One region of the Endozoicomonas sp. 2B-B genome, then DNA from elsewhere that is predicted to be linked to it. Evidence: predicted binding sites of a transcription regulator. Region 1 holds the regulator's gene; each other region holds the start of a gene.
What was found. The regulator PhoB, encoded in region 1, activates phosphate uptake and scavenging genes when phosphate is short. The targets are predictions, from matches to a motif close to TGTCATANNNNTGTCANA.

Region 1 (5,604 bases):
GAAGCCGAGACATTATTTGAAACAGCAGATTCCAGAGCCCTGGAGAGACTGGCTGCTGGACAGAGGTTCCCTGACTCAGCGTTTGAAACATGAGTTTGACGGCGACTTCAGGGTTCAGGTTATTCGTCACGGGACCTTTATGCCGACCTGTTCGGAGCTAAAGTTTCTCAATAACTATGAACAGTCAAAGGCTACGTCCACGTCTGGTGAGTTGGCAGGATCATTCGAAAACAGACATTGCAGCAAAATGGCTTCTATCAGGGAGGTTCTGCTGATCTGTGGTGGCCGACCCAGAGTGTTTGCACGAAGTGTATTGCCTCACAGCAGTCTTATTGGCACGAACAGAGAGCTGCTGCAACTGGGCACTAAGCCCCTGGGGGAGTTTTTATTTAATCATCCCGGTATGCGTCGGGGACCATTTGAGGTAGCGGAACTGCCGGCTCGTCAGTTTAATCCTCATCTGGTTGAAAAATACTCTGATGAAACAGCCTGGGGAAGGCGGTCGTTATTTTATTTGCACGAAAAGTCTATATCTGTTTGTGAAATCTTTTTGCCGGACCTGTCTGAACAGACAGAGAAGCACTCCAGAGTCATGTCGAAGCATCCTGAACCCTGAAGCTCTACAAGAATGATTGTTTGTCGAAGCACTTACCTCGTGAAATATAGAGATTTCCGCAGTCGGTCTGGTCATGGCCTGATTGAGAACCTGGCCTGACCTGATAAACTGGCGATGCGGGTCATGATTCAGGGCGATGAGCAATAAGAATCTCAGCGATGATAATAAAGATGCAGATAAGCAGCTAAATATTATGATGCAATTCAGAAAACCAATGGCGGTATTGGCAGGCACTGAAGTAGTTCTGCAACGATTTCCCCGTTTAAAAGATTTCTTACGGCTGGCCCGGCTGGACCGGCCTATTGGTATTTATCTGTTGTTCTGGCCTACTATGTGGGCACTCTGGGTGGCGGCAGAAGGTGTACCGAGTCTGAAGAATCTGGTGATTTTTTCGGTCGGCGTGGTTTTGATGCGCAGTGCAGGCTGCGTTATTAATGACTTTGCTGACAGGAAAGTGGACGGCCATGTTAAGAGAACACAGCATCGACCGCTGGTAACGGGTAAAATTCAGGAAAAAGAAGCGCTGATCTATTTCTCCGGTATGGTGCTTTTGTCTTTCATTCTTGTACTCTTTACCAATACTCTTACCGTCCAGCTCTCTTTTGCCGGATTATTGCTGGCCTCGGCTTACCCTTTTGCCAAAAGACACACTCATCTGCCTCAGGTGGTTTTGGGGGCTGCTTTTGGCTGGTCGATACCCATGGCTTTTGCGGCTCAGAGTGGCTCGTTGGGAAACATCGTCTGGCTGATGTTTCTGGCCAATCTCTTCTGGACAGTAGCTTACGATACTCAATACGCCATGGTGGATCGTGACGATGATCTGAAAGTAGGTATCAAGTCCACAGCCATTCTATTTGGCGAGATGGATAACCTGATTGTTGGTTGCCTGCAGGTACTTACCCTGATGACACTGGCCATGGCAGGCCATCAACTGGAGTTAGGTGCTCTCTATTATCTCTCATTGTTGGCTGTCGCAGCCCTTTTCGTTTACCAGCAATGGTTAACCCGTCGTCGTGAGCGTGAAGCCTGCTTCAAGGCGTTTCTCAGTAACCACTGGGCCGGAGCCATTGTATTTGCAGGTTTCGTGTTGAGTTATCTTTGATCTTCAATCCGGCTTAGAGCCTGGTAAGTATTGCTACTTATGGTGGCTGTAGGGATAAATGGCGAAAAGCCTTACCCTGTAAACCCTGAGGGATCTTTTTATTTTTAAGCTGCAATATCAGCCTTTAGTGTGTCATCTGCCTGTAACATTTCAAAGGTGTAATGTCCGGTGTATAGTGCGGTTGATCAAAGTAGTGAGAAACAGCCTGAGCGATAGGAAAGGTGCTGTCCTGAGACACTACCATCCTGGTATAGCCCCAATGAGCTTCAGCTGATAGATGCCAGAACGTCACCGCCGAAATCGAATCGACAGATAACAGGTAGAGATTAATGCCAGGAAAGACCATTCTGATCGTAGATGACGAAGCACCGATTCGCGAAATGGTGACCGTTGCTCTGGAAATGGCAGGGTATGACTGTCTTGAGGCAGCAGATGCCAGAGAAGCGCACTCTCTGATTGTGGATAACAAACCCGATCTGATCTTGTTGGACTGGATGTTACCAGATGTCTCTGGAATTGAACTGGCCCGTCGTCTGAAGCGCAATGAGCTGACCTCTGAAATACCCATTGTTATGTTGACGGCCAAAGGTGAAGAAGACCACAAAATCCAGGGACTTGAAACCGGTGCCGATGACTACATCACCAAGCCTTTTTCTCCCCGCGAGCTGGCTGCTCGTTTAAAAGCGGTTCTCCGTCGTACAGGCGGATTTGATAACCAGTCTCCCATTGTCATCAAGGGATTGGAGCTGGACCCTGTCAGCCACAGAGTCTCTATTGATGGCTCACCTGCTGAAATAGGACCTACCGAGTACCGTTTGCTGCAGTTTTTCCTGACGCACCAGGAGCGTGCCTATACCCGTGGGCAGTTACTGGATCAGGTCTGGGGTGGCAACGTTTATGTGGAAGAGCGAACCGTTGATGTACACATTCGACGCTTGCGTAAGGCCTTAGGTGATAACTACGAAGCCTTTGTGCAAACGGTTCGTGGTACTGGATATCGTTTCTCAACGAGGGTGTAAACCTTTTATGCTCAGTGCTCAGCAGTTATCTGGCCGGGAGTAATATGACAACAATTTCAAAAACCCATTTGCTGAGCCGCATGATCGCCTACGTGATTGTCGGGTTTTCCCTGGGCTGGTTGTTTGGAGAGCCTTTTTTAGGACTCTGTGTGGTCATGGGAGGTTATTTTGTCTGGAGCTTCCGTCAGCTTTTCAAGCTGCTGGACTGGCTGAATGACCCCAAGGCCAGGAGCAAAGAGCCTCCTGAGAGTAAAGGGTTCTGGGGGCAAATTTTTGATGGTATCTATCGATTGCAAAAACAGCACAGTCGTTCCCGGCAAAAGCTGGCCGGAGTGATTGAACGTGTTCAGGAATCAACTGCTGCGCTGAACGACGGTGTTGTAATGATAGATAATCAGAGCAACCTGGAATGGTGGAATCCCGCCGCTGGAACTTTGATAGGGCTTAAGACGCCTGACGATCAGGGGCAGTTGATTACCAATCTGCTACGTGATCCAAGGTTTGCCGACTACTTTGAGCAGGGTGGTTATCAAAAAGCTCTTGAGATCCCCTCGCCAATCAACCCGGATCATCAACTGCAATTTAATATAACGGTTTATGGCAAAGGCAATCGTCTCATGACCGTTAGAGATGTCACGCGCTTGAATCAGCTGGAAGTCATGAGAAAAGACTTTGTTGCCAATGTCTCCCATGAACTGAGAACACCACTGACGGTTGTGTCTGGATACATCGAAACCATGCTGGACAGTCTGGGCCCGGATTCAGGTCTGCCCCCTGTTTGGGAAAAAGCTCTGAACAGGATGCAGGAGCAGTCGCTGAGAATGCAGAATCTGGTGGCAGACCTGCTGTTGCTGTCCAAACTGGAGTCGGCTGAAGCTCAGGCAGACGAGAATGGGGTTCATGTTAAAACCCTGCTCAGCAGTATCGTTGAAGACGGATGTGCACTCAGTGGTGAAAGCCAGCATCAGATTTCTCTGGATTGTCCTGAAGATGTCTTTTTGGCAGGCAGCAGTAATGAGTTGCGCAGTGCCTTCTCGAATCTGGTCTTTAATGCCGTGCGCTATACACCCGAGGGTGGGAAAATACTTGTGCGCTGGTGGCAGGACGGGGAAGGCGGACATATGATGGTAGAAGACAATGGTGTCGGTATTGATCCAATGCATATTCCGAGGTTGACTGAGCGCTTTTACCGGATTGATAAAAGTCGTAGCCAGAATACCGGGGGAACGGGGCTTGGCCTGGCTATCGTCAAGCACGTCATGCTGAGACACGGAGGCAAACTCACGATCAGCAGTCACCCTGGAAAAGGCAGCCGCTTTATTTGCTACTTTCCGGAAAAATGCCTTGAGTTGGAACACTCATGAAAGCAGAAAAGGGCCGGTGGCACCTTTTCTGCTTTTAGGACTACCATCAAAAAATGAATAATCTTTTCATGGTTTCATCATTCGCGAACAGTCTGTTGTACAGACTGATCCTGACTATCTTTACTCTGAAACGCTAATCCCCGGGAGTTGGCAGGGTGGTGGATTTTAACCATCCTGCAAAGACCGGGCTTGCGTATTTGTATTTTCTTTACTAGTTTGTATCTGTCTCTTGAACACCTGCTGTGGGGTGCACTGCGGGCTGTTGGTCAGAGTGTTGATGAGAGTGGTCCCACCTGAGCACTCTGTAATGGGATCCCCAACTGATTACTTCGAGTCAGAGGGGGAGGTTTTTCAAAGAATGATACTTTGATCCATTGGTGTCTTTATTCAAGAAGTTGCAGACCGGGCATGAACCCGAAATACTGACGAAGGTAGACTTACTCTTCGCCAACGACGCATTCCAGACGTTTTTTGCCGGTGCGGTCCAGGTAGCTTTGGAAGTCACGCGGCAAGCGCCCTGTGGTAGAACCATCCCATTGGACAGTGTCGCCGGCTTCTGTCTGGTACTCAAAAGTAAACCTTTGGACATTACGACGACGTTTTTGAGTCGCTATTTCCAGATGGTCCAAGTCTTCCATTGAAATGCCGCGTTCGGCCATGATCTGCTTAACGGCTTCAATGTTTTCGAGTTTGGCTTGACGCTCTTCGTCAATCTTATTGCGGGCTTCAACTTTCTCCTGCATTACGTCCTGCATTCTGGAGATGATACGCTCAAGATCTTCGACATGAACATCTTTAAACAAAGAGCGGATACGAGTTTTACTGCTCAGGCGGTGATGAATTTCTTCAAAAACGTTCATTCAGGAACTCCCAATTCAGACTAATTCGACCGGGTATTAATGGTTATCAATGACGGAGGTAACTATTTATACAGGAAGCTTTAAATTGATGGAAGCATTTAATGTGCTTTTATGGACTATTTAAATAGATTTAATAACGCTTTATGTGATGGTAGGAATAATTTTGTGCAATACATAAACGGTTATGAGTCATCAAGACATGCATATGAATTGAATTGCTTTGAGTGGGTATTGCTTGTTTTTAAAAAAACAGCCATTCAGCCGTGCATCTGACTCTTTGAAAATATCGTTAATAGGCATCAAGCTTCTGGTTATCACCGTAGTCAGTATTTTTTGCATTGAACGAAAGGGCTGGTTCTTTCTGTCGTGGCAGCGGGGATTCGGTTTTAAGTGGATAGGATATGTGGGGCCAGAAGCCTGCCGGACTTAAGGCCGTCCCAAGCAGCTACTGCTCCTGCATCCATGCAGTCGTGAGGTTGCAATAGCAACCCTTGCTGCGGGGTGACCCGGACGGAGGCTTAAGTCCGGGAGATTCTCGGATGGCTTTTTAATTCTTATTAGTTTTCAATATAAAAAGACCCTCGTCTTTCAATCAGATCTTTTTAGTGAGACTTCCCGGAATCTTTTTTATCCGGGCACTGAT
Region 2 (5,604 bases), on a different contig from region 1:
TTCATACTGCGCAACAGCGTGGATTTACCACAGCCTGATGGACCAATAAACGCGGTTACCCTGCGTTTCGGAATGGTCAGGGAAATATCGTGCAGTGCCTGCTTCTCACCGTAAAACAGGTTCAAATTTCTGATATCCAGACATTTTTCTTCCTGCTGCAGGCTGAGCTTGCGACGGCTACGTCCCAGGCTGTCGAGATTAAACGCCGGAGTTGAGCTGGTCTCCTCGGGAGTGGCTCTACTCTTTTGGTTCTCTGTCCGGGTGGGTGTATTCAAGTCCAGTGCCTCATCCAGCATGATGTTACCTTTAATTAAACCTTCCTGGCTCAGTCAGGGAAACTTTTTTGTAGCAAATTAATCTCACGCTTCCAGACTCTTGTATTTTTCACGCAAATGGTTGCGAATAGCTACTGCTGAAAGGTTAAGAACCGCGATGACAATAACCAGCAGCAGAGCGGTGGCGTAAACCAGTGGTCTGGCCGCTTCTACGTTAGGACTCTGGAAGCCGACATCGTAAATATGGAAGCCCAGGTGCATGAATTTCTGATCCAGATGCAGGAAAGGATAATTAGTATCCAGAGGCAAGCTGGGAGCCAGTTTCACCACGCCAACCAGCATCAGAGGTGCAACTTCCCCAGCGGCACGGGCAACAGCCAGGATCAATCCTGTCATCATGGCAGGGCTGGCCATGGGCAGAACGACTCGCCAGAGTGTTTCTGCTTTGGTCGCCCCCAGCGCCAGACTGCCCTCACGGACAGAGCTTGGAATGCGTGATAGCCCCTCCTCGGTGGCAACAATAACAACAGGTAATGTTAATAAGGCCAGAGTAATCGATGCCCAGAGTAATCCCGGTGTACCAAAGGTCGGTGCTGGCAGTGCTTCCTGGAAAAATAACTGGTCAATCTGGCTTCCGGCAAAATAGATGAAGAAACCAAGACCAAATACACCGTACACAATGGAAGGGACGCCCGCCAGATTGTTTACGGCCACGCGAATAGTTCGGGTCAGCCAACCCTGATTGGCGTATTCACGGAGGTAGACCGCCGCTATTACACCAAAAGGGGTCACGATGATCGACATCAGAATCACCATCATGACCGTACCGAAAATGGCCGGGAAAACCCCTCCTTCCGTGTTTGCTTCTCTGGGGTCGTCAGTGATAAATTCGCCGACTTTGTCGAGATAGAAAAGTATCTTCCCGGTCAGGGTCATGGCATTGGGTTTATAGGCCCGGACGATTTTGCCAAAAGATTGCTCAATCTCTGTACCATCAATGGTTGTAACCACCAGACTATCACGATTGAAAGCCACATAAAGATCACCCAGCCTGGCTTCCATCACCTTATATTCAGCCTGAAATACCCTGCGTTGTGCTTCGATATCGGCGAGGGCCTGAGGGGTATCTGTACCATTAAGTTCGAGGGCTCGCTGTTCCAAACGGAGACGCTCCAGCTTGCTGTTGACTGAACCTATTTCGTGCTTTTCGATGGCGTAGATTTCGTCGTAGATAGACAGGGCTCTGTTCAGTCTCTTCTGGAACTCTGGCCAGGCTGCTTCACCTTCTACAACAACTTTGCCATCCTGTTTGATGTTGTTCAGATAACCGTAGAAGTTACCCCACTCCCTGCGTTCCAGAGCAATGATATTTTCAGGGTAACGGCGATTCTCAAGCCAAAGATCAATGACCCAGGCAAAGTCTGAGCCTGAAACATCTCTGTTACCGACTTTCAGCAGATCACGGGTCAGTGTTTCCATTCCCTTTGGTACCGGCAGACCTGCCGCCTCAAGGCGGGTTGCAGAAACAGTTTCAGTGTCTGCTATTTCTCCAGCAATCAAGCGGGCTTTCTGGCCGGGAGGGGCATAGTCTGCCACCAGAATTTGTGCTGGCCAGAAGTGACCCAGACCCCGGATCGCTATCAAACCCAGAAGGCCGACAACAAGAATCACACTGATGGCCACCGCTCCGGCATTAAGCCAAACCCAGGGGGAGCCAGTCTGGTACCACTTGGTTATTTTATTACTCATGTTCCGGCTCCTTCCTTAAAGCGAACTGTACTTCTTGCGCAGTCGATGACGAACCATCTCGGCAGCGGTATTAACGACAAAGGTGAACAGGAAAAGCACCAGTGCAGCAAGGAATAGAATTCGATAGTGGCTGCTGCCGACTTCGGATTCAGGCATTTCAACAGCAATGTTGGCAGCCAGGGTTCTCATGCCTTCGAAGATATTGGCGTCCATGATGGGCGTGTTGCCGGTAGCCATCAGTACGATCATCGTTTCACCCACGGCGCGGCCCATACCAATCATCACGGCAGAGAATATGCCCGGGCTGGCGGTCAGCAATACCACCCGCATCAAGGTCTGCCAAGGCGTCGCACCCAGTGCCAGGGAGCCATAACTCAGATGTTTGGGAACACTGAAAATGGCATCCTCTGCGATAGAAAAAATGGTGGGGATCACTGCAAAGCCCATTGCCAGTCCCACTACCAGAGCATTGCGCTGATCGTAAGGAATGCCCAGATCAGAGGTCAGCCAGGTTCTCAGGTCACCATCAAAGAAGGTTGCTTCAATGGTACCGTTCAGGTTCATGGCAATAGCACCACTGATCAGTACCACAGGGATGAGCAGGGCTGCTTGCCAACCGTCCGGGATGGCGTGGCGGATTTTACCGGGCATGGAGTCCCAGGCAAAAGCAAAGAGCAATATGCCGATTGGAACAATCAACAAGAGTGCAAATATTCCTGCCAGACTGTTTTCGATCAGGGGGGCCAGCCAGAGACCGGCCAGAAAACCCAGAATGACCGTAGGCAGTGCTTCCATCAACTCAATGACAGGCTTTACTTTACGACGCATGGCTGGCGCCATGAAGTAAGCCGTATAGATGGCTCCGGCTATTGCCAGAGGTGTAGCCAGTAACATGGCGTAAAAGGCGGCCTTGAGAGTGCCGAAGGCCAGAGGGGTCAGGCTCAGCTTTGGCTCAAAGTCATTATTCGATGCAGACGACTGCCAGATATATTCAGGTTTCTCATAACCCTCATACCAGACTCTACCCCAGAGAGCCGACAAGGATACTTCCGGATGTTCATTTTCAACACGCCAGAATTCGGTAGAGCCATTGCTACTCACCAGCATATAGTTGCTACGGGGGGCAATAACCAGTTGCTCAACAGGACCGTCGGTCAGCTTCTCAGTCAGCAGGGTTCTGTTGGCTGTGGTGTAGAAGATGCCAACATTACCCTTGTCATCGGCTGCCAGAAAGCCCTTGCGGCGATGCTCAGGCACTATCTGCATAATAGGTTCACCGGCCAGCTCGAACTCGCGAATTCTTTGCAGGTGCCACTGGTTTTGTTCATCTCTGACCATGAACCACTGGCTGACCATGCCGGTGTCATCGCCTATCAGCAGAGAAACTCCACCCAACAGGAATGTCATGGTTGTTACTCTGGCCGAGTCGTTAGTCAGGTCAGTCTCTGACACGACGTGAGGCTGATTGATGTTGCTGATATCGATCAGTGTCAGGCCATCAGCACCGGATTGAACAAAAAGCCAGTGCTGATCCGGAGCAATCAGTACATCGTGAACAGGTCCATCCACTTCGGGCAGAGTGACACTCATTTCTTCAAGCGTGACTTCTTCCGTCAGGAAGTTTTCTTCCTTGCTAAAAGCGGTCATATAGAGGCGCTTGTCACCATAACCGGTGAGTAGCAGCTGATCTTCACTATCACTGATACTCAGGTGTGAAACAGCCTCATTATCCGTTATCAGATCAATCGCTTCCTCACCATATGGGTAGGTGACCCTTGGCGTGATCAGCCTCTTGTCATCAGGCCAGGTAATTTGATAGCCGTGCTTGAAAATGATGACCTGACCATTACTCAGACCCGCAGCCAGGAGGTTGCTATCGGATGGATCATTGTTAATTGTGGTGACTGAGGTCCCGGCAGGAAGGGGCAGGGAATAGCGATATTTCTGCCCTCCGGTTCGGGTGGATGAAAAAGTCAGGGCACCGTCGGCAGTGATGGAAAAAGCCAGTTCAGCCTGTTCTTCCATACTCTGATAGAGAGGGCGCTGCTCCCCTGTGATCGTCTGTGTCCAGGTACTGCTTTGTTCAATTTCTGCACTTTTGAATAAAGGCCCAACTTCGTACAGAAGATAGATGAAGATCAGCAGAATGGCGGCAATAACACCGAGGCCACCGACGGCTACACCCCACCGGGTCAGGTGATCTTTGAGAAAGCGAAGTGACTGATGACGTTTATGAGCCGGGGTGTTGTAATCGACACCAGGGCTGTCTTCTATTATTGGTTGGTACATGGCACTGGTCGCAGAGATTATTGAGCGTACCTTAAAAGGTCTGTGTTACAGAAATATGACAGAATTGAAAAAAATGGGAGTTGAGTACTCAAGCCGCCACTCTGAGTATCTTGGAACAGTATACCTGGTATTGAGCGATAGATAGCCGTGACCGGACACGCTGTCTGAAAAATACCGCAGCCAAACCGCACTCTATTCAGTATCAGCTACACTGAGGCTCCAGCTGAAGAAAAGCGAAAATTTGTGTGCAACTTAAAACCGTTTTCTTTCATATTTACATTCTTGATCTCTCTGGCAGCCAGTGGATTTGCTGCTGACAACTCTCAAGGACTTCTTATTGGTATTCCCGCAACGCAAGAAGGAAAGGCAAAGCAATGGTTTGATGCGCCCTCACAAGCAAGGTCAACTGATGACGTTAAAGTTTCCCTCCTGTCATCTCTGTGGCAGTGGCTAATGTCTTCGGAGAATGTTAGTGAGAAAAGAGAGAAAAATAGCACAGGTTTTACACTGCCGGAATGGCCCACATCAACACCTGAATCCGCCTTGCGATTATCAGGAGGCAGATTTCCACCCGACCCACCACCTCCACCATTTATGCCGGGTATTCCTGGCAAGGGATTGTTTAATAGGCCTGACTGGCAGTTTGACTACCTGTCAGCTCTGTTCAAGATCGGGCAGTGGTTGAAACAATGGTTTTATGATGGATATCGCAGCACTCCCGGTCAATCCGGACAATTCGTCAGTGACAAAGATTTATCTGCGGCTTTGGCAGGGATTACACAGAAGAGGGCGTTCAACAGGTCGTTATTCAGTCAGGTGCCGTTAGATATCTCGGAACTGCTTGCTCAACTATCGGGGAAAGGTTTGTCTGGTCACAGGCAGATGCACCAGCCAGAAACAGTTATGTTATATCCCGTATTTATGCTGCCTCAATCTGATTTGGATGACTTTGAAGAAGCGCAGGGGGTTGAATATGTTGGAGAAACTTGCAAAGTATGCCGGAATAACTTTGAAGAATCTGACGACCTGGTGAAAACGTCGTGTTTGCATTTGTTCCATATGGACTGCCTGAAACGGTGGCTAGCAAAAGAAATTAACCTGAAAGGCAACCATTTATGTCCATATTGTCGGCAGGATCAGAGTGCTCTGGGTGACTTTCTGATCCAGAAAGAAATGCAAGAGGTGGCTCATATTGTGACGGAAATGCTTTTAGAAAGAGGGACCTGGCCTGAAAATGACAGGTATATCTATGAAAGGCTGATCCGTGCGGGAGCCAGCAATGATCCGGCCA
Region 3 (5,604 bases), 440 kb from region 1:
GTATGGATTCAGCTGGTGAGCAATACCGGGCTTCAAAAGCGATAGTCTGTAACGGGCATGATTTCAAAACCCTGTTTCCATCACGCTTTCTCAACAGTGATATTGAGCTGGTCAAGCTCCAAATGATGCGTACCAAACCACTGAAGAGCGTCAGTCTCAATGGCAATTTGCTTTCGGGCAGGACTATCAGACGCTATGAGAGCTTTCGCAACTTGCCTTCCTGGAGTGCCGGAGAAAAAGACTCAGAGCTGGATAAGTACGGGATACATATTCTGTTCAAAAAGGAGCTTGACGGGTCCATCATCATTGGCGACTCACACGAGTACGCCGATGCCCGCGAGGCAGAGAAACTCTCCTTCACAATGAATCAATCCATCAATGAACGGATGCTGACAGAAGCCAGAAACATTGTTGAGCTTCCTTGCTGGGATATCGCGGAATATTGGGCAGGTTATTATTGCCAGAGTAAAACCGATCACTACTACCAGGACGACATAGACAACAAAATTCACTTTCTCACGGCCATCGGCGGCAAGGGCATGACCCTGGCTCCCGGCATTGCAGAAAAGAATATCGAAAACATCCTTTGACATCCTCCTTGACGTAAAGAGAGTGTCGCACAACTCTAAAAACTCGTTCCCGTGCTGGTGCGTGGGAACCAGAGTTTTGCGACAGAGTTTTGCGACACCCTATTAAAGTACGGGGTTTTACGCTCATTCGATAAATCTTTCAGCAAACCCATCATTTCTTTGCGATCATGACGGTTCTCCCTGGCATCAATGACCAAATTGACCAGCCCAAAACACGGGCAAAGCCCCCGGCAAAAGCATCTGTGCTTTAGCAATTCATTTTGATTCCCCTATGTTATTTGCCTACAGTGGTAGGGCAATGGAGGTGATTTATGGAAAACTTGTATGACACTGATTTCTACACATGGTCCTATCGACAAGCCGAGCTTATCAGGCAAGGCCGTTTCGATGAACTTGATATGGACAACCTGGTCGAGGAAGTTGAGGACATGGGTAGAGCCCGTTATCGTTCAGTACAGAGCCGTTTGTCTCAATTACTCATGCACTCGCTTAAATGGCTGATGCAGCGTAAAAAAAATGATTTGCATGAGATGGATCAATGGTTCCGAAGCTGGTCAACCAGTATCAGTAAACAACGTATTGCCATTGAGCATGAGCTTGAAGAAAATCCCGCTCTCAATAGTAAACTGGACGAGATTTTGCCAAAAGCCTATCAGTACGCCCGAAAGCTTGCTGCCAACGAGATGCAGTGCAGACCCGACGCTTTCCCGTCTGAGTGCCCATGGACCTATGACGAAATCATGGAAGATGGCTGGCTGCCGGAGGCTGACGATGACTGATTTATACAAAACCGACTACACCTCATGGCTGAGCCAGCAGCGGGAGCTGCTGGCTCAGCGACAATTTCACAAACTCGACATTGACAATCTGTTGGAGGCGATGGAGTACGAAATGGGCAGTACCAGAGATACTCTTGAGTCTCATTTATCGGTATTGGTTTTACATCTTCTCAAATACGATTATCAGAAACGGATTCTGAAAGATTTGTGGGTAGAGGATAAGGTTGTCCAGACGTGGATGCCAAGTATCTACAATTCCAGAGCAGCGATTGAAAAGCAAATTTCAAAACACCCTCATTTACAGCCCATGATCGTGGAGTTATTGGCGGGTGCATATTCCGATGCTTGTCGGCAAGCAGTTAAGCAGATGAACAATTACGCTCGCAGTGAAAGCCAGAAGCTGAGCAAAAAAAGCTTTCCCGGCCAATGCCCATGGACCTTTGAACAGATCACAGATGACGACTGGCTGCCCGGCGATTAAAACAGCGCAGCAGCCCCAATCCCCGCCACCGTAATAATGGTGCCAAAGACCCCGCCCTGGTTCTGGGCACTCTGCCGAACCGCCGCCTGATTGCACAGCCTCCGACGACCAGGAATTGGCCATGTTGCAGGAAACTGTCACAGAGTCGAAAAAGATCTGTAATATTTTAGTCATTTCTCTCTCGTAGAATCGCGATATCCCTTCTGGTCTTGGCCAGAACAAAATGATTATCCGACTGGAGAGAGCTCCATGAAAAAACACCTGACAGCCCTGACCCTGGCAACAACTTCAATTTTCAGCGCTTCATCTTTCGCTGCATCTCCTGTGGAATTGACGGTTTATACTGCTTTTGAGACCGACATTCTGAATCGCTACAAGAAAGCCTTTGAGCAGGATAATCCCGATATCAGCATCAAATGGGTACGGGACTCTACCGGTATCATGACCGCTAAACTGCTGGCAGAAAAAGATAATAGCAGGGCAGACGTCGTATGGGGCCTGGCCGGTTCCAGCATGGCACTGTTGAAAGATAAAGGCGTACTGGATACCTACAAGCCCAGAGGTCTGAATCAAATCAAGTCTCAGTTGGTTGATCCTGAGGCCGCCAAAGCATGGTTTGGCAACCAGGCTTACTTTAATGTCATTTGTTACAACGAAGCGGTAGCCGCAGCCAAAAAACTGCCCAAGCCTCAATCCTGGCAAGACCTGCTGAATCCGGTCTATCAGGGCCAGATTGCCATGCCTAACCCAGCCTCTTCCGGCACTGGCTATATGCAGGTTTCCGCCTGGCTGCAGAGCATGGGTGAAGACAAAGGCTGGGCCTATATGGATAAGCTGAACAACAACATGTCCCAATACACTCACTCAGGTTCCAAGCCCTGTGTTCAGGCTGCCATGGGTGAAGTGGCTATTGGTATTTCCATGGCGGTTCGTGGCGCCCAATTGAAAAGTCAGGGTGCACCGCTGGACCTGATTCTTCCCAAGGGTGGCGTTGGCTGGGATGTGGAGTCAGTAGGTCTGGTTGCAGGTACCGATCAGGCTGCAGCTGCGAAAAAGCTGGTCGACTGGTCTCTCAGCCAGAAAGCTAATGAGCATTATGTAGAGGCGTACCCCGTTGTCGGTCACAAAGACGTCAGTAAAGAAGTACCCAACTATCCAGATGTAGAAAGCGCTATGGTGGACCTGGACTTTGGAGAAATGGCCAGTGAGCGTGAAGCTGTACTCGCTGAATGGTCCAAACGTTTCGATCATATGTCTGAACCTAAGTCTTGATGCCTTACTAGTTATGCAGAAAGCGCCGTTTATTCCCCAAAGGGAATAAACGGCTTTTTCAGGTTTGGAGCTTTAGGAAGTTAACGCTATGAAACCCTTTCTCACCATCGAAAACCTGGGGAAACGCTTCGGCGATTTCACCGCTCTCAAAGAGATTTCCCTGTCCGTTAATAAGGGTGAATTCATCTGTTTTCTCGGCCCCTCGGGTTGCGGAAAGACGACGCTGTTGAGAATGATTGCCGGATTGGAAGCCTGTAAACAGGGAGAGATCTGGCAGGATGGCACCAACATAACAGCACTCCCACCTGAACAAAGAGACTTCGGCATTGTCTTTCAATCCTATGCCCTGTTCCCCAACCTGAGTGTTTCAGAAAATATCGGTTTTGGTTTGAAAAACCAGGGTCAATCCAAACGTGAAGTTGAGGGCAGCGTGAACCAATGGCTGGATATTATCGGCCTGCAGGATTCCGGCCCCAAATTTCCCTCTCAGCTTTCTGGCGGTCAACAACAGCGTGTAGCACTGGCAAGGGCTCTGGCACTCTCTCCGGGGTTGTTGTTGCTCGATGAACCCCTCTCGGCCCTGGATGCCAAAGTCAGAATCAAGTTGCGGGAAACGATCTGTAAGCTGCAAAGAAAACTGGGCATTACCACCATTATGGTGACCCATGACCAGGAAGAAGCCATGGCTATGGCTGATCGCATCGTGGTGATGAATCACGGAAACATAGAACAGATAGGCACACCGGAAGAAATTTACAAACAGCCAGCCTCTCGCTTCGTTGCTGAATTTGTTGGCGCCATGAACTTTCTGGAAGGTGATACCAACAAAAAGAATCAGGTCGTACTGGCCAACCAGCCACTCTCTCTGCCAGTGACTGAGTCAACAACGAGAAAAGTGATTCTGGGGATTCGTCCGGAAGACCTGAGCTTCAGTGAAGGTCAGTCTGCTTTGCCAGTCAGTGTTGAAAGTCTGGAGTTTCAGGGCTCCTTTGTTCGTGCAGAGTGCAGCCCTGTTGGCTGGAGCAGTGAGCGACTGATTAAAGTCGATGTACCTGTCCACCAGCTGGCTGGCCTTAAGCTGGAACCGGGGAGCCAGAATCGGTTGTCCCTGAGTGAAAAACATATCCATGTCTTCCCTGCAGCATGATGAGCCCGCTTTAAATATGAGTCTATCTACACACACCCCAGCGGATGCAAACTCTCCAGCACTGGGCCGGAAGCCTCTGCTGCCAGCCATCAGCAGGGATCAATGGATTCTTGGGCTGGTCATCGGAGCGGTTGCTCTCTATCTGATCATTTCACTGCTTCTGCCACTCCTTGCCATGCTGGCAAGAAGCGTTCAGGACAGCAATGGGGCGTTTCTTGGCCTGAGTTACTTTGCTGAGTATCTTGGCAACCCGGCCCTGAGTCATTCCATTGGCAACACGCTGAAAGTCGGTGTTACTGTTACGACAATAGTCGTTAGCTTGTCATTCTTGTTTGCTTACGGACTGACACGAACCCAGATGCCTTTGAAACCGCTCTTCAAAGTAATGGGCATGTTACCCATACTGGCACCTTCCCTATTGCCTGCCATCAGTATGATTTATCTGTTTGGTAATCAGGGGGTGGCTGTAGACCTGCTGTTTGGTCACTCTATTTATGGTCTGCCCGGTATTGTTATGGGTCTGGCTTTCTGGACCTTTCCCCATGCACTGCTAATTCTTACCACGGCGCTTTCAACATCCGACGCCAGACTCTATGAAGCAGCTCGCTCCATGGGTACCTCTCCATTCAGAACGTTTACAACAGTCACGCTTCCAGCTGCCAAGTTTGGTTTGATCAGCACGGTCACTGTCGTATTCACCCTGGTCGTAACCGACTTTGGTGTCCCGAAAGTGATTGGTGGCCAATATAACGTACTGGCTACCGACATCTATAAACAGGTCGCCGGTCAGCAGAACTTTGCCATGGGCGCTGTCATCAGTGTGCTTTTGCTGATACCCGCTCTATTGGCTTTTGTGATTGATCACAGAGTGCAGAAAAAACAGAAGGAATTGTTTGGCGCTCGCTCAGTCAATTTCCAGCCCGAGCGAAACCCCGTGAAGGACAGCATTTTCTTCCTGCTCTGTAGCCTGGTCTCTCTGGCCATTTTGGCCGTGGTGGGCATGGCGATTTATGGCTCATTGGTCACTTTCTGGCCCTGGAATATGGAGCTATCCTGGAACAACTATCAGTTTGAAAGGTTCAGTGCCAATGGCTGGGAACCCTATTTCAACTCTCTGGAAATGGCGTTCTATACGGCTATTGCCGGAACCCTGATTATTTTCATTACCGCTTACAATGTGGAAAAAAGTAAGTTACCCCCCATACTAAGGCACTTTATCCACATTATGGCCATGTTGCCGATGGCAGTACCCGGTATGGTGCTGGGTCTGGGTTATATCTTCTTCTTTAATCAGGCCGGTAATCCGCTGGGTATACTCTATGGAACCATGGCTAT

Region 2: a site for PhoB is predicted at 4,357-4,374, ahead of ACOMHB_RS24705 (ABC transporter permease subunit). Genes of this name have one in related genera too.
Region 3: a site for PhoB is predicted at 2,008-2,025, ahead of ACOMHB_RS04245 (putative 2-aminoethylphosphonate ABC transporter substrate-binding protein). Genes of this name have one in related genera too.

What each region holds. Positions count from the first base shown of each region.
Region 1 is NZ_JBLZMU010000001.1:599,370-604,973, forward strand. It holds gene ACOMHB_RS02430 (chorismate--pyruvate lyase family protein) at 1-616, shown strand, start outside; gene ubiA (4-hydroxybenzoate octaprenyltransferase) at 831-1,718, shown strand; gene phoB (phosphate regulon transcriptional regulator PhoB) at 2,048-2,737, shown strand; gene phoR (phosphate regulon sensor histidine kinase PhoR) at 2,782-4,101, shown strand; gene ACOMHB_RS02450 (H-NS family histone-like protein) at 4,539-4,961, opposite strand; gene ACOMHB_RS02455 (SpoVR family protein) at 5,564-5,604, opposite strand, start outside.
Region 2 is NZ_JBLZMU010000002.1:96,296-101,899, forward strand. It holds gene pstB (phosphate ABC transporter ATP-binding protein PstB) at 1-296, opposite strand, end outside; gene pstA (phosphate ABC transporter permease PstA) at 360-2,024, opposite strand; gene ACOMHB_RS24705 (ABC transporter permease subunit) at 2,040-4,313, opposite strand; gene ACOMHB_RS24710 (RING finger protein) at 4,767-5,604, shown strand, end outside.
Region 3 is NZ_JBLZMU010000001.1:1,036,173-1,041,776, reverse strand. It holds gene ACOMHB_RS04260 (TIGR03364 family FAD-dependent oxidoreductase) at 1-590, shown strand, start outside; gene ACOMHB_RS04255 (DUF29 domain-containing protein) at 902-1,369, shown strand; gene ACOMHB_RS04250 (DUF29 domain-containing protein) at 1,362-1,850, shown strand; gene ACOMHB_RS04245 (putative 2-aminoethylphosphonate ABC transporter substrate-binding protein) at 2,100-3,122, shown strand; gene ACOMHB_RS04240 (putative 2-aminoethylphosphonate ABC transporter ATP-binding protein) at 3,211-4,269, shown strand; gene ACOMHB_RS04235 (putative 2-aminoethylphosphonate ABC transporter permease subunit) at 4,286-5,604, shown strand, end outside.